Regions from separate parts of the Serratia sp. D1N4 genome, predicted to be linked through region 3. Evidence: predicted binding sites of a transcription regulator. Region 3 holds the regulator's gene; each other region holds the start of a gene.
The links. The regulator PurR, encoded in region 3, represses purine synthesis genes. The targets are predictions, from matches to a motif close to CANGCAAACGTTTGCNTG.

Region 1 (5,564 bases), 2.0 Mb from region 3:
GATCCCCCGAAAATGATGTGCCACGTCTAGCCCCTAATTGGCGAGAGGTTGAGATCACCGCTACCTTTAACGGAACTATTACCGGAGAAAACGCATGCTAATCGTCCATCACCTGGAAAACTCGCGCTCGCAGCGCATTTTGTGGTTCCTCGAAGAACTAGGCGTACCCTATCAGGTACAGCGCTATGCGCGTGATAAAACCACAATGCTTGCACCGTCGGAACTGAAAAAAATTCACCCGTTGGGGAAATCACCGGTGATTGCTGATGGCGATCTAACGCTGGCGGAATCCGGCGCCATTATCGAATATCTGCAGGAAGTCTATGATGCACAAGGGTTATTCACCCCCACCGATTTTCATGCCCGCCAGGAGTATCGTTACTGGCTGCATTATGCCGAAGGTTCGCTGATGCCGCTGCTGGTGATGAAACTGGTGTTCAGCCGTTTAGGGCATCCGCCGATCCCGTGGCTGATTCGCCCGGTGGCTGGCGCAATCGGCAAAGGGGTGCAGAAGGAATATCTGGATAAGCAGATCGCTACCCATCGGGCTTATCTGGAGCAGCATTTAAATAAAAGCCTGTGGTTTGTCGGCAATGAATTCAGCGCTGCGGATATTCAGATGAGCTTCCCGGTGGAGGCAATGGCAGGGCGCGGTGGGCTGGAAGGTTGCCCGAAATTGCAGGACTATCTGCAACGTATCCACGCTCGGCCAGCCTATCAGCGGGCGCTGGAACAGGGCGGGCCGCTGAAGATACTCGAGTGAGCACCCGATGCCTTTTTGTATAAATTGTCGCGATCTTTAGTTGATCAGACGGCATGGAAGGCTAGATAATCGTTTGCCTTAAATATACTCGTCATACTTCAAGTTGCAGGTGCGTTGGCTTTCCTCACTCACCCCAGTTACTTACTGGAGTAAGCTCCTGGGGACTCGCTGCGTTGCCGCCTTCGCGCAACTCGAATTATTTAGAGTATAGACCCGCCAGATCTCAAGCCTCGATGTTGTTGGCTTTACTTGGGCTCTGTTGGGTAAAAACCGCCATAAATCACCCACTTCATGCAATAAGAGTTAAACGTTTGCTTTTTTACACGGCGTCTTTTGTGGCGTTCAAGAAGGGTATGGCAGCGAACGTGACGGAAACGGTTTCGTAATGACCATGCATGAGTGGAACAACCAGCCATATTTATACCAGATGTCAATGAAACACAGGGGATAGCAACATGTCGAATTCTCAAGCGAACAACGCCGCGAAACCTAAAGGCGGGCTTGATGCGTATTTTAAACTCTCAGCACGGGGTACCAACGTGCGGCAGGAAGTGGTGGCGGGTTTAACCACTTTCCTGGCGATGGTCTATTCGGTGATCGTGGTGCCCAGCATGTTGGGCAAAGCGGGTTTCCCGCCAACCGCCGTGTTTGTAGCTACTTGCCTGGTGGCGGGTTTGGGTTCTCTGCTGATGGGGTTGTGGGCCAACCTGCCGATGGCGATTGGTTGTGCGATTTCCCTGACCGCTTTTACCGCCTTTAGCCTGGTGCTGGGCCAGCACATCAGTATTCCTGTGGCGCTGGGTGCGGTATTCCTGATGGGGGTGCTGTTCACCATTATCTCTGTGACCGGCATTCGTTCCTGGATCCTGCGTAATTTGCCGATGGGCGTTGCACACGGCACCGGGATTGGTATCGGCCTGTTCCTGCTGTTGATCGCCGCCAACGGTGTCGGTCTGGTAGTGAAGAACCCGCTGGATGGCCTGCCGGTGGCGCTGGGGGCATTCACCTCTTTCCCGGTAGTGATGACGCTGCTGGGGCTGGCCGTGATTTTCGGTTTGGAAAAGCTGCGTGTGCCGGGTGGCATCCTGCTGGTGATTATCGCCATTTCCGTGATCGGCCTGATTTTTGACCCGGCGGTGAAGTATCAAGGGCTGTTCGCCATGCCTAGCCTGGCGGATGCTGACGGCAACTCCCTGATTTTCAGCCTGGATATCATGGGGGCTTTGCAGCCGGTAGTGTTGCCGAGCGTATTGGCGCTGGTGATGACTGCGGTATTCGATGCCACGGGCACCATTCGTGCGGTCGCCGGGCAGGCCAACCTGCTGGATAAAGACGGCCAGATCATCAACGGTGGCAAGGCGCTGACGTCAGACTCCCTGAGCAGCATTTTCTCTGGGCTGGTTGGCGCTGCTCCTGCGGCGGTGTATATCGAATCTGCGGCCGGTACGGCGGCGGGCGGTAAAACCGGCCTGACGGCCACCGTGGTCGGGATCCTGTTCCTGCTGATCCTGTTCCTGTCACCGTTGTCTTATCTGGTGCCGGTGTATGCTACTGCGCCAGCGCTGATGTACGTGGGTTTGCTGATGCTCAGCAACGTCAGCAAGCTGGATTTCGACGATTTTGTTGATGCGATGGCGGGCTTGTTGTGTGCGGTGTTTATCGTGCTGACCTGCAACATCGTAACCGGCATCATGCTGGGCTTCAGCTCCCTGGTGATTGGCCGCATCTTCTCGGGCGAGTGGCGCAGGCTGAACCTCGGTACCGTGTTGATCGCGGTCGCGCTGGTGGCGTTCTATGCCGGTGGTTGGGCTATTTAATCATTTATATGCTCTCTCTTGCGTGAGAGGGCATTCCTCTTCAGATAAGTCTCCTTCTTTCTGTGCTTTGTTTTAAAAGGCATAACAAGCTTTTCCTACTGCGAAAAAAGTGATCTATTATTCGGCATACTTTGCAGTGAGCCTAGGTGTTCTGAACCATAGAGTCTAAGGAAAGCATGGAAATCTTTTTTACAATCCTCATTTTGATCCTGGTGGTTTCCCTTTCTGGGGTCGTGACGCGCATGTTGCCGTTCCAGGTGCCGCTGCCGTTAATGCAGATCGTCATCGGGGCCTTGCTGGCCTGGCCGCATTTTGGCCTGCATGTTGATTTTGATCCTGAACTGTTTCTGGTGCTGTTTATCCCTCCACTGCTGTTTGCTGATGGCTGGAAAACCCCCCTGCGTGAGTTTTTGCATCATGGGCGCGAAATCCTCGGATTAGCGCTGGTTCTGGTGCTGATTACCGTGGTCGGGGTGGGTTATCTCATTTATCTGATGGTGCCAGGGATCCCGCTGGTGGCAGCGTTCGCTCTGGCGGCAGTGTTGTCGCCCACCGATGCCGTGGCGTTGGGGGGGATTGTCGGCAAAGGGCGGATCCCGAAGTCAATCATGGGCGTGCTGGAAGGTGAAGCGCTGATGAACGACGCTTCCGGCCTGGTATCCCTGAAGTTTGCCATCGCGGTAGCCATGGGTACGATGGTGTTTACCGTGGGCGGTGCCACCATGGAGTTCCTGAAGGTGGCCATCGGCGGTTTGCTGGCCGGTGTGGCGGTGACCTGGGTCTACAGTAAATCGCTGCGGGTGATGAGCCGCTGGAGCGGTGATGATCCGGCAACGCAGATCGTCTTCCTATTATTGTTGCCGTTCGCTTCTTATCTGATCGCCGAACATATCGGTGTTTCCGGCATCTTGGCGGCGGTCGCGGCCGGGATGACTATCAGCCAGTCTGGCGTGATCCGCAACGCTCCGCTGGCGATGCGCCTGCGTGCTAACAGCGTCTGGACCATGCTCGAGTTTGTGTTCAACGGGACGGTGTTCATCATGTTGGGGCTGCAACTGCCGGGCATTATCGAGACCTCCATTCTGCAGGCTGAGCTGGATCCGACCATTGAGACCTGGTATCTGTTCACCGACGTGGCGATTATCTACGCTGCGCTACTGATGCTGCGTTTCAGCTGGCTGTGGCTGATGAAAAACGCCAGCAAACGCTTTATGAAAAAACGCCCGTTGCAATTTGGTGATTACAGCACGCGTGATCTGTGGGTGGCGTCATTTGCTGGGGTTCGCGGGGCGATCACGCTGGCGGGCGTGCTTTCTATCCCTCTGTTACTGAGCGATGGCACCGCTTTCCCGGCCCGTTATCAACTGGTGTTTATTGCCACCGGTGTGATTCTGCTGTCGTTGATTATCGGTGTGCTGGTCTTGCCATTGCTGCTGCGTGGTGTGCAGATGGCTGACAAAAGCGTCAGCAAAGATGAAGAGCGCATGGCCATTGCCATCGTGGCGGAAGTGGCGATCGAAAGTATCAACAAGATGGAAGAGCGCTTGGCCGCCGACACCGAAGAAAACTTCGATCCACAGATTCTGAAAGAGGTCAGTTCGCGGGTGATTGGTACGCTGCGGCGGCGTATTGCCAACAAAGATGATATCGAGAACGCGCTGGCGCTGGAAAACCTGGAACGACGTTTCCGCCTGACCGCATTGCGGGCCGAGCGCGGTGAGCTTTATCACCTGCGGGCCACACAGAAGATCAGCAATGAGACGCTGCAAAAACTGCTGCACGATCTCGACTTGCTCGAAGCCTTGCTGATAGAGCGGGAAGGTTAAGAGAGATTACTGGAAGGGCCGCGACGCGGCCCTTCATGCAGCTAACCTTTTAACAGGGCCTCTGCGTCTCGTTCCCCCTCAGCCTTGAACTCCTTACTTTGAATCAGCCTCAATGCCAGATACAGATCGGGAACCAGGATCAGATCGCGCTCGTCACTGCCGGAGCGATGCAGACGGAACCAGCGTGTCAACTCGGTACGCCTGCCCGCGAGTACCAGACTGATCCCGCGCAGTTTAAGCTCCTGCTTCAATTCGTTGATTGCTGCGAGCACGCTGATGTCCGCATGGGTGAAGCTGGCCACCGCGTCAATCACCACCCAACGCGGTTTTGCGGGGCTGCTATCCACCAGATTGGTGATCCGTCGTTTAAAATAGGCCACATTAAAATAGGTCAACGGTGAGTTAAAGCGATACATAATCACCCCGTCGACCGGCTTAATGCCGTTACCGTCAGCAATCGAATGAATCATCCCGTCATCATTCACCCCGAGCAACTGTTCGGTAGGCCGGAACACCGTTTGTAGAAATTGCAGCAGGCCCAGCAGGACCGCCAGCCCGATGCCGGGAATGATCCCCACCAGCAGCACGCTAAGGAAAGTAAACAGCGCCAGATTGAATGCGGAACGATTGCGCTTGCGCAGCCGGAAAATACTGCGCATATCCAGTAACGACCAGGATGCGTAAATCAGCACCACGCCCAGCACCGGTATGGGAATAAATTGCAGCGGCTCGCTGAAGAACAGCACCACCACAGCGATCGCCAGCGCAGCAATCACCGACACCAACTGGCTTTTGCCGCCGTTGGCATCGTTAACCGCGGTACGGGAATTGGCTCCGCTGATAGCAAACCCCTGCGAGAGCGCAGAGACGATATTCACCAACCCCAGCGCACGAAACTCACTGTCGGCATCCACCTCGTAGCCATTTTTGGCCGCAAAGCTGCGCGCGGTGAGCATCATGCTGACAAAGCTGACAACCGCCAGGTTTAACGCGGGGATCACCAGATCGCGCAGCAGCCCTGGTTGAAAATCAGGCCATGACACCATGGGCAAACCGCCACCGGTATAGCCTGATACCGTTTCGATACCAAAGCGCGGCAAGTTCGCCGCCCAGGTTAATGCCGTCGTCAACACCACGGCGAACAGCGGTGCTGGCCAA
Region 2 (5,564 bases), 100 kb from region 3:
GTTTCGCGGCTGCTGTACGTGATGGGGCGCGATAACGTGTTCCCAGAAAGATTCTTCGGCTACGTACACCCTAAATGGCGCACGCCTGCGCTTAACGTGCTGATGGTCGGGCTGGTGGCGCTGTCTGCCATATCCTTCGATCTGGTCACCGCCACCGCATTGATCAACTTTGGTGCGCTGGTGGCGTTTACCTTCGTTAACCTCTCGGTGATCAGCCACTTCTTTATCCGTCAAGGGCGCAATAAAACCTGGAAGGATCGTTTCCACTTCCTGATCCTGCCGCTGGTGGGGGCACTGACGGTTAGCGTCCTGTGGCTGAACCTGGAGAAAAGCTCGCTGACCATGGGGCTGATCTGGGCGGCACTGGGGTTTGCCTACTTGGTGTACCTCACCCGTCGTTTCCGCCAGCCGCCGCCACAGTTTGAGCGGCAGCCACAGCAGTAATCATGCAAGGCGGGTTTTCCCGCCTTTCTTTTTACCTTTCAGGCCAGTAGAGTGAAGCCCTTGCAAAACTAATGACTGGATCCCACTCTGATGCCCACGCTGTCCGTATCCCATAAAGCAACCCTGTTTGGCCTGCTGGCGATTGTGCTGTGGAGCAGCGTGGTCGGCCTGATCCGCAGCGTCAGCGAAGGCTTGGGGCCGGTAGGCGGCGCGGCGATGATCTACAGCGTGAGCACGCTGTTCTTGCTGATCGTGATGGGTATCCCGAAGCTGCGTGATTTCCCCCGTTCTTACCTGATTATTGGCAGCCTGCTGTTTGTGGCCTACGAGATTTGTCTTTCTCTGTCCTTGGGTTATGCCAGTAACCGCATGCAGGCGATTGAAGTGGGGATGATCAACTATCTGTGGCCCTGTTTTACCGTGCTGATGGCGATCCTGTTCAATGGTCAGAAGGCTAAATGGTGGGTGATCCCTGGGCTACTGTTATCGCTGTTTGGCATCGGTTGGATCATGAGCGGCGATGGGGGATGGTCTCCGGCGCAAATGCTGGTCAATGTGCGCAGTAATCCCCTGAGCTATGGGCTGGCGTTCAGCGGTGCGGTGATTTGGGCGGTCTATTGCAACGTTACCAAGAGGATCGCCCAGGGCAAAAATGCGGTGGTGCTGTTTATTACGCTGACCGCGCTGGCCCTGTGGCTGCAATATCCGTTCAGTAATGAAAGCGGTATGCATTTCAGCCTGCCGGTTAGCGTGGCATTGCTGTCTGCCGGGATCGCCATGGGTGCAGGCTATGCGGCATGGAATGTCGGGATCCTGCATGGCAACATGACCTTGCTGGCCACGGTTTCTTATTTTACGCCGGTGCTGTCGGCGGTATTTGCCGCCGTGGTTCTCAGCACATCGCTGACCATTAACTTCTGGCAGGGAGTGGCCATGGTCACTGTCGGTTCACTAATTTGCTGGCGAGCCACGCGCGCAGGTTAAGCTTGGTGATTCGCGAAGTGATGGATTTAAGCTAATCTCAAATTAAGTGTTCTGCCTGAAGGAACGTGAAAAATGAGAAATGATATTCAGTTTATTCAGCAACCTGCGCTTGACGGGCACAGCTTCATTACCGGCGACATTGTGCGCTTGACCACCGCTAACTTACTGCACGAATATCAATTGGATGTGGTTATTCTGCGCCGTGACGATAAGCTGATTTATGGTTCCGTAGTGGTTGCGGCACCCAAGACCGACATTCCGGTCGCCCGTTGGGAAATTGCCAGGGGGGATGAAGTGGTATTCCGCCAGGAGAATATTGCCAAGGCGCTTCCCGGAGTGCGCTAGTTCACCGTTTCGCACAGTACCAACCCTCGAGTTAAAGCCGACACCAGAGTCGGCTTTTTTACGCCATTATTCTGAATCCGGCTAATTCCACGGGCCGTAGATAAAGGGTACAGATCCCGTGCTAAAACCCTTTTTTAATGATGGGTATCACATTGAATATGAATACAAATGAAAAATAATTCAAAAAATGAGAACGCAATCGATTACCTTATCGTAAAATATCTCACTGGATCACAGATTCTTGCACCCGCTGGTTTCTATAATGCGCGCGTCGGATTAACCGTTCGTTACACCAGACTCATCGTCATCTTTCTAACGGGCCGCCAATGGCCCTTTAAGCATGTGGTAATAAAATGAAAAAAATCGCTCTCGCAGCAGGTGTGCTTCTCACTGCGTCTTACAGCACATCATCAATGGCGGATAGCAAAGATAGCCAGTTCGTTTCAGATTGGTGGCACCAGAGTGTCAACGTGGTGGGTAGCTACCACACCCGCTTCGGACCACAACTGAACAATGACGTGTATCTGGAGTACGAAGCCTACACCAAGAAAGACTGGCTGGATTTTTATGGCTACGTGGATGTGCCGAAATTCTTTGGTACCGGCAATACGCCAAACCGGGGTATTTGGGATAACGGTTCACCGCTGTTTATGGAGATCGAACCGCGTTTCTCGATCGACAAACTGACCGGGGCCGATCTGAGCTTTGGGCCGTTTAAAGAGTGGTATTTCGCCAACAACTATATCTATGACATGGGGCGCAACAACGAATCGCGCCAGAGCACTTGGTATATGGGGCTAGGGACTGACATCGATACGGGTTTGCCAATCAGCCTGTCGATGAACATTTATGCCAAATATCAGTGGCAGAACTACGGTGCGGCGAATGAAGACAGTTGGGATGGTTACCGTTTCAAAGTGAAATACTTTGTACCGTTGACTCAGATGTGGGGCGGCAACCTGAGCTATATCGGTTTCACTAACTTTGATTTTGGTTCCGATCTGGGTAAGAACGATTTCACCGTTAATGGCCGTCAGGCTCGCACCAGCAATTCTATCGCTTCCAGCCACGTGCTGGCGCTGAACTACGATCACTGGCACTACTCGTTCGTTGCCCGTTACTTCCATAACGGTGGTCAATGGCAGGATGGGGTTGATATCGGTACACCGCAGGGCCCAATCAAGTCTACGGGTTGGGGTTACTACGCGGTTGTCGGTTATAACTTCTGATTTTCCGTGGTATCAAATAGCAAAAAACCCCGTTCAAACGGGGTTTTTTGTCTCCGTTACAATGTTGACTCAACCGGGCAAATGCTTAACCGGCATGACCAATTTCCCTTTGACGACATAACATTCGTTATTTATCCATTTGAGAATTTGCTCACGGCTCACACCTTCATATCGGGCATAGCGATAGAGATCGCCATTGAAGTATTGCGTGATGTATTCCATAAGGGTCATTTGCATGGCTGTAACTCCTGAACGCCCACCCGTTGCCAGCCTGGCCACCGCGGGAGGTTAAGGTTTGTGAGTGCTGAAATTTAGTTTAGCGCCTAAAAAAGCTCAAGAAAGAGCACGAAAAATAACAGTAACTGACAAAAAGAAATCCCGCACGGAAAGGCGGGAAATAACGAATATCATCACTTTCTGATGACATAAAACAGTATTTTGAGGTGCAACGAAAAAGAGCACGCTAACTCTTTTTAGTGACCAGAACAAAGTACTGGATGGCCTATTTTGCCGCAAGAAAAATATGCGAAATTTATTCGGTTTTTATGAATAGTTTCACGCATGAATAAATTTCCAGCATTTTGGCATGAATAACCACGGTGAATATGATGTGCTGTGCCGATTGGCCGATATCGGATCCTGAGACAACGTTAAGCGTGCGCGGTCATGTCACGTTTGAACGTTAAGATTCGGCTGCGATTGGCGATCAAGTCCACACTGTAGCCACGAAAATAGAGACAAAAACGTTTGAGCCATGGGCCGTCTTGGCTTTCAACCAGCATCCGCCCGTTACCGAGAGAACTCAGCGTGCCAACTTGTGCGGCGGGGCCAACACCAATATGGATTTTGTTGCCACGGATCTCGAAAGCGGTGCGGTATTGCGGGTGATACCAAATGCCCTGTACCTGCTTCAGGCAACCGAGGTCGGTGGTCACCGGCAAGAAACTGTGTTCCAGATGGCCAACTTCCCCCTCGACCGCTTCTCCGGTCCATTTCAGGCGCATCGGTAGATGAGCAGAAAGCGAAACGGCATAGCCGTCGGCGCTTTGATAAAGCGGTTCGCTGGTCCCCAGGTAGGCAACGTTACCGTCTTTCACTTCCAGCCAGTAAGGCTCGGCGATGGTGGCGTAGATCCCATCGGGGATGGCGCTACTGCGTTCGGGTAAAGCTTCGCCTAACAGCGCGGCCATTACCTGCAAAATCATGCTAAAACTGTCGCAGTCTTCGCGGTTGGCCACCAACAAGGCACCGGCTTGCCGTTCAGGGGCTAACAAAAAGTAGCTTTTATAACCGGCGAGGGAACCCCCGTGGCCGAACAGGGTTTGGCGGCCAAGAGGCGTTTGTGCCAGCCCGAGCCCATAGCGGCTGGCTGGGCCGTGGTTGAGCCTGCGTGGTGCGCTAAGTTGCGCCAATACGCCTTTACCGGGGCCGCTGTCTGTCAGCAAAGATTGCAGCCAGCGGGTGAGGGCGTTGGCACTGCCGGTCAGGCTGCCAGAAGCCGAAAGATGCAGCCCACTGCTGGTTTGTTGCCAACCTTGCGCGGCGTGCCAATAGCCGGGCACCAATCCTGGTACCACATCGAACCAGCTTTCTGGAGCCTGTAGCTGAACGTCAAGCGGGCGCGCCAGATGCTGCTGCACCAAAGCGTTAAAATCATATCCCTTGGCGTTTAACGCCGCTTCCACTAAACGGTAACCGGTGTTGGTGTAGGCGACTTCGCTGCCCGCCGGGTAGTTGAGTCGCCCTAGGCTGCGGATAAATTCCAGCACCGGCTGCGCATCACTGACGGTATTGACGGAGATCCCAAGCAAGCCCAATGTTTCGCGCACGTCCGGCAGGCCGCTGGTCATATCCAGCGCCTGGCCGACGGTCACGTTTGCCAGTTGTTCACCCAGTTCAGGCAGCAGGTCGCCTAACCGATCGTCGAGGTGGATGGCGTTATCGGTTGCATTAAGCGCCAGTGCGGCAAAAATGTGTTTGGTGATAGAGGCATAGCGCACCACGCTGTCGGCAGTAAAAGGTTCATTGCGGGCCAGATCGGCTAATCCCGCACAGACCACTGCCTGGTTTTTTGTGCTGTCAAACAGGATAATTGCCCCACCGGGCTCGCCCGCGGTTTGCCAGTCGGCCAACAGCCCAACGGACATTGCCTGCGCAGCGCGCCAGTTTAGCGGGGTGTCAAACATAGTTGCCTCCAGAGCTGATGGTTGTTCCCGTTCGGCTTCAGGTATCTGGATACAGCGGCTTGAGTCTGGGCTGAAGCATGGCCGGGTTTTCGCCAGATTGTCGCGCACGGCAAAATGTGTAGGCCGCTGTTTTGTGCGCTGTGCAGATTCGCTGGTTATCTTTCCATCAAAATTGCGATGCAGTACGCAAATTGCAGTGATAACAACAGATTCGGAAACAAGATCAGGCGGCTGGCAATAGATGGAATTGGCGGGGGAAATATTCGATTTTCAAGACCATTGATGATGAAACTCCGCGCTTCCGTTTATGACAGGAATCGTCAAGGACGCTTCGAAGCCAGAATGGTGTCCGGTTCTCGGCGACTTCAACACAAGC
Region 3 (5,564 bases):
TTCGAGGCCAAGGTTGGTAACATTGACATGCGTTTAATTATTACGCTTTTCATGCTGTTGTTCTCACAGCTGTTCTTCAATCTGGCGCACGCTGCGCCAAAGGCACATGTTTCTGCCGAGCAACGTAAGGGGCACGTTAATGAGGCCCGGCCTGACGATCGCAAGAAAAAGAAAGCGGATAAGGCCAGCAAAAAAGGAAAAGCCGTTGCGACTCAGAAAACAGCGAAAATAAAGTCACAGGCAGGGAAGAAAACCACACAGGTTAAATCAAAGAGTAAATCTACCCGCACTGCCAGCGTCAAAGTCACTCCGCCGAAAAAGGGTTACAAGAAAGGCTATGGTCGCCATCGTGAGCCGAATATGGCTACCGCGAAACTGGCCAAGAATGAAAAACCACTGAAACTCAGCCCTGCGCACAAAAAACGTTATCAGCATGCCAAACAAACGGCCATGGCCAAACTCATGAGCCAGATGGGCAAGCCTTACCAATGGGGCGGTTCTTCACCACACACCGGGTTTGACTGCAGCGGCCTGATTTATTACGCCTATAAAGACGTGGTGAAAATCAAAATGCCACGTACCGCCAATGAAATGTATCACCTGCGTGATGCCGCGCCGATCAAGAAAAGCGAGTTGGAAACCGGCGATCTGGTGTTCTTTCGCATCAATAACCGTGGTACTGCCGATCACGTTGGCGTTTATCTTGGTAACGGCAAGTTTATCCAGTCCCCGCGTACTGGCGAAGAAATCCGCGTCAGCCAGTTAGATAATGACTACTGGCAGAACCACTACATCGGCGCACGCCGTGTCGTCACGCCAAAAACTATCCGTTGATTTATTGCGGCTGAGACATAGCCTCAGCCGCCCTTTCCTGCCGATGCTTTAATCAATCAGCCGCTTAACATGCTTTAAACCTTTTTTTCACCCGGAAAGTTGTTAAGATTATTGTCCATAAAAAACACACAACAATTCTGTTTTCCTCCTTCAACCACCGGGTTGGAGGTTGTCGGAATAATAGTGCTGTATATAAAAAGGAGAAAGCAATGTCGTTTGAATTACCTGCATTACCGTATGAAAAAAACGCTCTCGAACCGCACATTTCTGCAGAAACCCTGGAATACCACTATGGTAAGCACCATAACACCTACGTGGTTAACCTGAACAACCTGGTGAAAGGCAGCGAGTTCGAAGGCAAAACCCTGGAAGAGATTGTCAAAACGTCTACCGGCGGCGTGTTTAACAACGCAGCACAGGTGTGGAACCACACCTTCTACTGGCATTGCCTGTCACCACAGGGTGGCGGCGAGCCAACGGGCGCAGTAGCCGCTGCGATCACCAAATCCTTCGGTTCTTTTGCTGCTTTTAAAGAGCAATTCACCGATGCCGCCGTGAAAAACTTCGGCGCGGGTTGGACCTGGCTGGTGAAAAAGGCGGATGGTACGCTGGCGATCGTTAGCACCTCAAACGCGGCAACCCCGCTGACCGGTGAAGACAAACCGCTGCTGACCGTTGACGTGTGGGAACATGCCTATTACATCGACTACCGCAATGCGCGTCCGAAATACCTGGAGAACTTCTGGGCATTGGTGAACTGGGCGTTCGTGGAAAAGAATCTGGCGTAATCGCTGGAGGTTGATAGCAAGGCGCAGCATGCTGCGCCTTTATTATTTCTTGGTATGAATCAGTTCAATGCGGCGATAAAACCGAAAACAATAATCATTGCTAAAGCACAAGCGGTGGTAATCAATGACATCTTCAAATTGGTATCCATAACGACTCCCTATCAGATTGGCTTCACTAAGCATAAAATCCACACGATTAATGCGTCAAATCATTTTCACACAGTTCGTGACTAAAATCTTGTTATCATTTCCCAAGTTATAATGCCGAATAGATCTTCCACTTTGCGTCAATTTGGGACAAAATCCGCAGTTCACAACTGCGTACCGGCAAAATGCCCCTCCTGTTTAAGCGGCTTACGAACTCAGCACTAAAAACTCAGCTTCCGCTTCTCTGGGGAGAGATCTACGCAGGCAAACGATTAACATCATACTTACATGCCATAACATGTGGGTTCAGGAGTCATTCTTTACATGGCAACGATTAAAGATGTCGCCAAACGCGCTGGCGTTTCCACCACCACCGTTTCGCACGTCATCAATAAGACGCGTTTCGTCGCCGAAGAAACAAAAGAGGCCGTTCGGGCTGCGATCAAAGAACTGCACTACTCCCCGAGCGCGGTCGCACGTAGCCTGAAGGTTAACCATACCAAATCGATCGGTTTGCTGGCGACCTCAAGTGAAGCGCCCTACTTTGCTGAAGTGATCGAGGCGGTAGAGAACAGCTGCTATAGCAAAGGCTATACCCTGATCCTTTGTAACTCGCACAATAACCTCGACAAACAGCGTGCCTACCTGGCGATGCTGGCGCAAAAGCGTGTTGATGGCCTGCTGGTAATGTGCTCGGAATACCCGGATGAGTTACTGGGCATGCTGGAGGATTATCGCAATATCCCCATGGTGGTGATGGATTGGGGTGCTGCACGCGGTGATTTTACCGATACCATTATCGATAACGCCTTTGAAGGCGGCTATCTGGCTGGCCGCTATCTGCTGGAGCGTGGCCACCGTGATATCGGGGCGATCCCTGGGCAGTTATCACGCAACACCGGCGGCGGCCGCCATCGTGGTTTCCTGAAGGCGCTGCAAGAGGCCAATGTTGAGGTGCGAGAAGAGTGGATCGTCCAAGGGGATTTTGAACCCGATTCGGGTTACAAGGCCATGCACCAGATCCTGTCGCAGAAACAGCGCCCTACTGCGGTATTTTGCGGGGGCGATATTATGGCAATGGGGGCGATCTGTGCCGCCGACGAACTGGGGCTGCGCGTCCCGCAGGATATTTCGGTGATCGGTTACGATAACGTGCGTAATGCGCGCTATTTCACCCCGGCGCTAACCACCATCCACCAGCCGAAAGAACGCCTGGGGGAAATGGCTTTCACCATGCTGCTGGATCGCATTATCAGCAAGCGTGAAGAATCCCAGGTGATTGAAGTACATCCAAAACTGATCGAACGCCGTTCCGTGGCCGATGGCCCATTTATCGATTATCGCCGCTAATCTCTTCGCTCAACCACTCCTGGTTGAGCGTTTCACTATCTCCTAGATACTCCAGTAGCCAGGCCATCGCCGGTGACTGTGCGTTCTGCTGCCAGGTCAGGCAGCAGGCACTGGCGGGAAACGGCTCCTGCAATTGCAATGCCACCAGTTCACCGCTTTGCACCAATGGCAGTACGCGATGCGCTGGCACCATGCCAACACACAACCCGCTGCGCAGGCAATCTACAGCGGAAACCCAGTCGGGTACGGTAAGCCGCCGCTGATTATCCAATGACCAAGTCACTCGCTTAGGCAAGTTGCGCGACGTATCCTCCAGCAACAGAGAGGGATATGGCCGCAGCTGATCGTTGCGCAGCAAACCGGTCAGGCTGGCCAGCGGATGTGACGCGCTAACGACACACAACCAGTTCATAAAACCCATATCGCGAAAGGCAAAGCCACCGCCCACCGGCACCGCACGCGTGGCACCGATCGCCATCTCGGCCCGGCCATCCACCAGCGCGTCCCACACGCCGTTGAACACTTCCGGTTGCACCACCAGTTCCACATCGGGGAAGTGGCGATAAAAATCCAGGACCAGTTGGCGGCTGCGCTGCGGCTTAACAATGATGTCCACCGCGATTTTTAGCTGCCCGCGCCAACCATTGGCCACCTGCTGACATTGACGACGCGTATCAAGCATTTTTTTGATAACAGTACGCGCTTCTTTTACAAACAGCACACCGGCAGGCGTCAGTTCAACATCACGATGGCGGCGTTCAAACAGCGGCACTGCCAGCCATTGCTCCAGTTGCCGCACGGTATAGCTTACCGCAGACGGCACACGGTGCAGCTCCTGTGCTGCCGCACTGAAACTGCCGGTGCGCGCTACCGCATCAACGACATCGAGTGAATATTCAGACCACATCTTGTTTTGCCTTCAATTTTTTTAACAGCACCTAGCAAATATTACCGTTTCACAAGCAGAGATCCAGCCGGATACACTGGCCGGCGCTAAAAAACCTGCAATAAGAAAATGTTAATGAGAAATACCATGCAAAATTTTGGATTTATGTTTTATCTCGCTGGCCTGAGTATGCTGGGCTATCTGGCCACCGACATGTATCTGCCCGCCTTTGGTGCCATGCAACAGGATTTGCAAATCTCCGCCGGTGCCATCAGCGCCAGCCTGAGTATCTTTCTGGCTGGCTTCGCCTTTGCCCAACTGGTGTGGGGGCCGCTTTCCGATAAGCTGGGCCGCAAACCGGTACTGCTGTTTGGCCTGGCGTTGTTTGCTCTCGGCTGCCTGGGGATGCTGTGGGTGCAAAATGCCGTGCAACTGTGGTCATTGCGTTTCATCCAGGCGATTGGGGTTTGTTCTGCCGCTGTAACCTGGCAGGCCATCGTGGTGGATCGCTATCGCGATGGCAAAGTTAACCGCATTTTCGCCACTATCATGCCATTGGTTGCGCTTTCTCCGGCACTGGCCCCGTTGGTCGGTGCCTGGCTGCTGAACCATATGGGCTGGCGAGCGATCTTTGCGGTGTTGCTGGGTATCGCTGTCTTGTTGTTCGTACCCACTTTGCTGCTGAAAGAGACGGCCAGAATCGTGCCCTCTGCCGATAAAAAGCCCGGCCTCAGCTTCCTGCAAATCCTGAAGTCTCCGGTTTTCAGCGGCAACGTGATGATCTTTGCCGCCTGTTCAGCCAGCTTCTTTGCCTGGCTGACCGGTTCGCCGTTTATTCTCGGCAATATGGGATACAGCCCGAATGATATTGGCCTGAGCTATGTACCACAGACGTTGGCCTTTTTACTCGGCGGCTACGGTTGTCGTACAGCATTGAACCGCATTTCAGGCAAAACCTTGTTACCGTGGCTACTGGTAGCTTATGGAGTCAGCATGGTGGCGTTGTATCTGGTCGCCACGTTAAGCCAACCGACCTTAACTAGCCTATTGATCCCATTCTGCTTTATGGCTTTGGTTAACGGTGCCAGTTATCCGATTCTGGTGACAAATGCGCTGATGCCGTTCCCTGATAACAGCGGTAAAGCCGCAGCCTTGCAGAATACCTTGCAATTAGGGTTGTGTTTTATCGCCAGTATGTTGGTTTCGGCATTCATCACCCAACCGCTGCTAGCAACGGTTACCGTGATGGTCGCTACAGTGGTTTTGGCCGCCTTAGGGTACATGATTCAGCGTGGGAAGGGAGAAGTTGATGGGCAGGTAACCCGCCAAGAACATGCTGACTCCATGTCATAATTGTCTTTATAAATAGTCACTTAATGAAAATTCCAGCCGAGCGCGATTTACTGTTGAGTATGCGCCTCGGCAAGCCTATACTCGAAGCCACCTTTCAAAATAACATCTATATAGAACTTTTATCGCAGTAACTATTGTGTACGCGAATGGCGTCACACTTTATTTAAGGAATCATTTTTCCGCGCCTTTTGCGCAGGGAGTCTCTT
Region 4 (5,564 bases), 760 kb from region 3:
TCGCCGTAAATGGCTAACGCTAGGTAGCGCAGCCATGGGTATCGCTCTGCTCCCTGGGCAGGCGTTCGCCAGTCTTTCTACCGCTCGTCCACGTATTCTGGTACTCAATAATCTGAATACTGGCGAATCCATTAAGGCCGAGTTTTTCAACGGTAAAGGTTACAACCGGGAAGAGTTAGTGCGGTTGAATCATATTTTCCGTGATTATCGTGCCAATAAGACCAAGACGATCGATCCTCATCTGTTTGATCATCTCTATCGTCTGCAAGTCTTACTGGGAACGACCAAGCCGATTCAGTTGATTTCGGGTTACCGTTCTTCAGCAACCAACAACGAAATGCGTGAGCACAGCCGTGGTGTGGCTAAACAGAGTTATCACACCAAGGGGCAGGCAATGGATTTCCACATTGAAGGTATCCAACTGAGTAATATCCGCAAAGCGGCGTTAAAAATGCGCGCTGGTGGTGTAGGATATTATCCACGTAGCAACTTTGTGCACATCGATACCGGCCCGGTGCGGACCTGGTAATCACTGTGCACCATGAGTGAATAGCGCCAGCCTGCCGGGTATGGCGCTTTTGTCGTTGGAGCTTTATGAAATACCATATTATTCCCGTAACGGCGTTCAGCCAAAACTGTACTCTGATCTGGTGTGACAAAACGCAACAGGCCGCTTTGGTTGATCCTGGCGGTGAGCCAGAAAAATTGAAAGCGGAAGTGGCGAGAAAAGGCGTGAAGATTAGCCAGATTCTGCTTACGCATGGCCATCTCGATCACGTTGGTGCGGCGGCTGAATTGGCTGAGTATTATCAGGTGCCGATCTTGGGGCCAAATAAAGAAGATGCCTTCTGGCTCGAAGGTTTGCCTGCTCAGAGCCGCATGTTCGGCTTGGCAGAATGTGCAGCCTTTACGCCGACGCAATGGTTGGAGGAAGGGGATACTGTGCAGGTGGGGGAATTATCGCTGGGTGTTCTGCATTGCCCTGGTCATACACCGGGTCATGTCGTTTTTATTAATGACAAGGCACGTCTGGCACTGGTGGGCGACGTATTGTTTAGCGGTGGCGTAGGTCGAAGTGATTTCCCGCGTGGTGACCATCAGACGCTGATTAACTCGATTCGCACCAAGCTACTGCCTCAGGGTGATGATATCGCGTTTATTCCCGGGCATGGACCAATGTCCACCTTTGGGCAAGAGCGCCAAACCAACCCTTTCCTGCGTGAAGAGCCTGCTGTCTGGTAAGCGGAATCTTCCTGGCAGCAATATAATAGCAAAGGGGCGCAGTGCGCCCCTTTTTAATGCTGAGTTTTCAGCTTAAAGCACGGCAACAATGGCTTCGCACAGCGGTGCCATATTGTCTGGCGTCATGCCCGCTACGTTAACGCGGCCAGAGTTAACGGCATAAACACCGAACTCATCACGCAAGCGCAGAACCTGCTCTTTGGTTAATCCACTGAAAGAGAACATGCCATTTTGGTTGATGATAAAGCTGAAGTCTTGCTTCGCGCCTTTCTCTTGCAGGGTATTCACGAACAGCTGACGCATACGGTGAATGCGCTGGCGCATGTCGGTCAGTTCCTGTTCCCAAGTAGCACGCAATGCTTCGTTACCCAAAATAGTGGCAACCACGGCTGCGCCGTGTGACGGTGGGTTGGAGTAGTTAGCGCGGATCGCGGCTTTAACCTGACTGAATGCGCGATCGGCAGTGTCTGCGTCGGCTGCGACCACGGTACAGGCACCAACACGTTCGTTGTACAGGCCGAAGTTCTTCGAATAAGAACTGGCAACAATCAGTTCCTGATGCTTGGCCGCAAAAATACGCAGACCTTGCGCGTCTTCTTCCAGACCTTTGGCAAAACCTTGGTAGGCGAAGTCGAACAGCGGCAACCAACCCTTGGCGACAGAGAGTTCCGCCAGTTGTGCCCATTGCGCTTCGGTTGGATCGATGCCGGTTGGGTTATGGCAGCAACCGTGGAACAACACCACATCACCAGCCTCTGCACGTTTCAGGCTATTGAGCAGGCCATCAAAGTCCAGCGCGTGGTTGGCGGCGTCATAATAGTCATATTCCAATACTTCCAGGCCAACAGCGCCGAACACATTTTTATGGTTAGGCCAAGTTGGGTTGCTGATCCAGATACGTTTGGCGCTGGTTTGGTTGGCAATAAAATCTGCTGCGACACGCAGGGCACCAGTACCACCTGGTGTTTGCGCGGTGCGCGCACGCTTGCTGGCAATGATCGGGCTTTGTTTGCCGAATAATAACTCTTGTGTGCAGCTAGCAAACTCAGGGATACCTTCGATACCCAAGTAGTTTTTGGTGGTCTCATTTTCCAGCAGGTACTGTTCAGCTTTCTTCACGCTGGCCAGTACCGGTGTTTTACCGGTTTCGTCTTTATAGACGCCAATCCCTAAGTTGATTTTGTTCGGACGGGCGTCCGCGCGGAAAATATCGGTCAGACCCAGAATCGGGTCGGCAGGTGCAGCGGTGATTTTTTCAAACATGTCAGATTGCTTCCATGGCCTAGAGTTAAGCAGACAGAAGCATCAGGGTAGCGCCAGTTATCGGCTTTGCCAACCGTTTGCGAGAAAAACACATCGATCTTGTGATGGCGGCAGATTCAGCACAAAAAATGACGGAGAAGGGAGCATTAACAGGATAAAAAGCGGTAGGGCAACGTAAATAAAAACAGGGCCGAAGCCCTGTTTTTAACTCATCTGGCAATAGACTGCCATTAAGCGCAACAACTTAGAACTGGTAAACCAGACCAGTAGCTACGATGTTGTCGGTAGCAATGCCGTTAGCGTTGTAGAAGCCTGAGTCGTTTTCATTCAGCAGGTTGATTTTGTAATCAACATAGGTAGACATGTTTTTGTTGAAGTAGTAAGTAGCACCGACATCAACATACTTAACCAGGTCTTTGTTGTTGCCGTATGAGGTGTTCAGGTCTTTGCCTTTAGACTGCAGGTAAGCGATAGAAGGACGCAGACCGAAATCGAACTGGTATTGTGCAACCACTTCATAGTTACGGGCTTTGTTAGCAATGCTGCTACTGCCGTATGGAGTCATGTTGTGAGTTTCAGAATACATGGTAGCAAAGTAGACGTTGTTCGCGTCGTACTTGGCACCCAGAGCCCAAATTTCAGCTTTGTCGCCACCAGCATTAGACAGAACCGCATCTTTCTGCTTAATAGTACGGTTAGAAGAAGTGTAGGCTGCGCCGACGCTGACACCGGTATCCATGATTGCATAGGTAGTAGAAACGCCTACGCCGTCACCGTTAGCTCTTTTGAGTTCGCCTTCGCGATCATTTTTACCCTGATACTGCAGCGCGAAGTCCCAACCATCAACTGTACCGAAGAAGTTCTTGTTACGGTAGGTCGCTACGCCTGTAGCACGTGCGTTCATGAAGTTATCAGTGAAGGTGTAGGTATCGCCACCAAACTCAGGCAGCATATCGGTCCAACCACCAATGTCATACGCTACGCCGTAGTTACGGCCGTAGTCGAATGAACCGTAATCAGCGAATTTCAGGCCAGCAAAGCCCAGACGGGTTTTGTTGCCATCTTGGGCATCTTTACCTTCGCTGTTGCTAGCTGAGAAGTTGTATTCCCACTGGCCGTAACCGGTCAGTTCGCTATTGATCTGGGTTTCACCTTTGAAGCCAAGACGAGCGTAGGACTTGTCGCCATTGTTGTCACTATTGTTGGCGTTGTCTTCGTTTGAAAAGTAATGCAGGCCAACAGCTTTACCATACAAATCCAGCTTGTTGCCGTCTTTGTTGTAGATTTCTGCTGCGTTTGCTGCACCAGCTGCTAACAGAGCTGGGATTACTACTGCAAGAATGTTGCGTTTCATCATTATTACCCTCATTAGTGTTATTCGGACACCTTGCCACTGCCGCCAATAATTCTTTTGGAACTATTGTTGATAGTTTGGTGTCGTCCTGTGTCTGAACGCAGTGTTCCATTCACGGGCGGGTTAATCTAGAACGAAAATGCTACTAATGTCGCAATCAGGTTTCAAAAAGAAACTATGTGTTACAAAATGTAAATTTAAGGGAACTTTGTGACCTAGATCAAGAATAAAAAACACGAAAGGCCAGCAATGCTGGCCTTAAAAGTGTACAGAAATAGGTTGAAAAACGTCTGCTCGGATTAACTAGAAGCTTGCGTTACGTGGTGTACGAGGGAATGGGATCACATCACGTACGTTTTGCACGCCGGTCACATAAGCGATTAAACGCTCAAAACCCAAGCCAAAACCAGAGTGCGGCACGGTGCCGTAGCGACGCAGATCGCGATACCACCAGTAATCTTCTTTATTCAGCCCCATTTCCTCCAGGCGCTGATCCAGCACATTAAGGCGTTCTTCACGTTGTGAACCACCAATGATTTCACCGATGCCTGGGGCCAGAACGTCCATCGCAGCCACGGTTTTGCCATCTTCGTTCATACGCATATAGAAGGCTTTGATATCTTTCGGGTAGTTCTTCACTACCACTGGCGCTTTGAAATGCTTCTCGGCCAGATAGCGTTCGTGCTCAGAAGAAAGGTCGATCCCCCAGGATACCGGGTTCTCGAAGGTTTGGCCGGAAGCGATCAGAATTTCAACCGCTTCGGTGTAGTCCACCTGGGCGAAATCAGAAGAAACAAAACGCTTCAGGCGCTCAACTGCGTCTTTATCTACACGCTCGGCAAAGAACTGCATATCGTCAGCACGTTCATTCAGGACGGCTTGGAAGACATACTTCAGCATACTCTCGGCCAAGCCCGCAACGTCATCCAGGGTGGCGAAAGCCACTTCAGGTTCGATCATCCAGAATTCAGCCAGGTGGCGGCTGGTATTGGAGTTTTCTGCGCGGAAGGTTGGGCCAAAGGTGTACACCTTTGATAGCGCACAGGCGTAAGTTTCGCCGTTCAACTGGCCAGATACGGTCAGAAACGCTTCTTTGCCGAAGAAATCCTGGCTGAAGTCGATTTCGCCTTTGTCGGTGCGCGGCAGGTTTTCCATGTCCAGCGTAGAAACGCGGAACATTTCACCGGCACCTTCGGTATCAGAAGCGGTAATCAGTGGGGTAGACACCCAGAAATAGCCATTCTCATGGAAGAAACGGTGAATAGCCTGCGCCAGAGTGTGGCGTACGCGGGCAACGGCACCGATCAGGTTGGTACGCGGGCGCAGGTGGGCCACTTCTCGCAGGTATTCAATGCTGTGGCGCTTGGCCGCCATCGGATAGGTATCTGGATCGTCAACCCAGCCAACCACCTTAATCGCCGTTGCTTGCAGCTCGAAGCTCTGGCCTTCACCCGGGGAGGCAACCACGTTCCCGGTGATCTCAACAGAACAACCGGTAGTCAGATGCAGAACTTCATCCTGATAATTCGGCAGAGAATTATTAACGACGGCCTGTAACGGATCAAAGCAGGAGCCGTCATAAACGGCGAGGAAGGAGATACCAGCTTTAGAATCTCTCCGGGTACGTACCCAACCGCGTACGGTGACTTCACTGTCAACCGCAGCACGACCTTGCAGTACGTCGACTACAGGCACTACGCTCATA

Region 1: the regulator PurR is predicted to act here: its motif matches at 1,131-1,148, upstream of ACX1CU_RS21555 (NCS2 family permease).
Region 2: the regulator PurR is predicted to act here: its motif matches at 1,966-1,983, upstream of ACX1CU_RS12790 (nucleoside-specific channel-forming protein Tsx).
Region 4: the regulator PurR is predicted to act here: its motif matches at 2,572-2,589, upstream of ACX1CU_RS08810 (amino acid aminotransferase).

Annotation. Positions count from the first base shown of each region.
Region 1 is NZ_CM137274.1:4,809,118-4,814,681, reverse strand. It holds gene ACX1CU_RS21560 (glutathione S-transferase family protein) at 95-763, shown strand; gene ACX1CU_RS21555 (NCS2 family permease) at 1,219-2,580, shown strand; gene ACX1CU_RS21550 (Na+/H+ antiporter) at 2,757-4,406, shown strand; gene ACX1CU_RS21545 (SulP family inorganic anion transporter) at 4,448-5,564, opposite strand, start outside.
Region 2 is NZ_CM137274.1:2,907,346-2,912,909, reverse strand. It holds gene ACX1CU_RS12805 (APC family permease) at 1-444, shown strand, start outside; gene yddG (aromatic amino acid DMT transporter YddG) at 535-1,428, shown strand; gene ACX1CU_RS12795 (hypothetical protein) at 1,501-1,773, shown strand; gene ACX1CU_RS12790 (nucleoside-specific channel-forming protein Tsx) at 2,127-3,002, shown strand; gene ACX1CU_RS12785 (hypothetical protein) at 3,072-3,239, opposite strand; gene ACX1CU_RS12780 (serine hydrolase domain-containing protein) at 3,653-5,188, opposite strand; gene ACX1CU_RS12775 (ATP-binding protein) at 5,459-5,564, opposite strand, start outside.
Region 3 is NZ_CM137274.1:2,805,641-2,811,204, forward strand. It holds gene ACX1CU_RS12290 (C40 family peptidase) at 28-834, shown strand; gene sodB (superoxide dismutase [Fe]) at 1,044-1,622, shown strand; gene cydH (cytochrome bd-I oxidase subunit CydH) at 1,682-1,771, opposite strand; gene purR (HTH-type transcriptional repressor PurR) at 2,094-3,119, shown strand; gene punR (DNA-binding transcriptional activator PunR) at 3,100-4,026, opposite strand; gene punC (purine nucleoside transporter PunC) at 4,141-5,358, shown strand.
Region 4 is NZ_CM137274.1:2,044,330-2,049,893, forward strand. It holds gene ACX1CU_RS08800 (DUF882 domain-containing protein) at 1-529, shown strand, start outside; gene ACX1CU_RS08805 (MBL fold metallo-hydrolase) at 595-1,242, shown strand; gene ACX1CU_RS08810 (amino acid aminotransferase) at 1,315-2,505, opposite strand; gene ompC (porin OmpC) at 2,750-3,862, opposite strand; gene asnS (asparagine--tRNA ligase) at 4,163-5,563, opposite strand.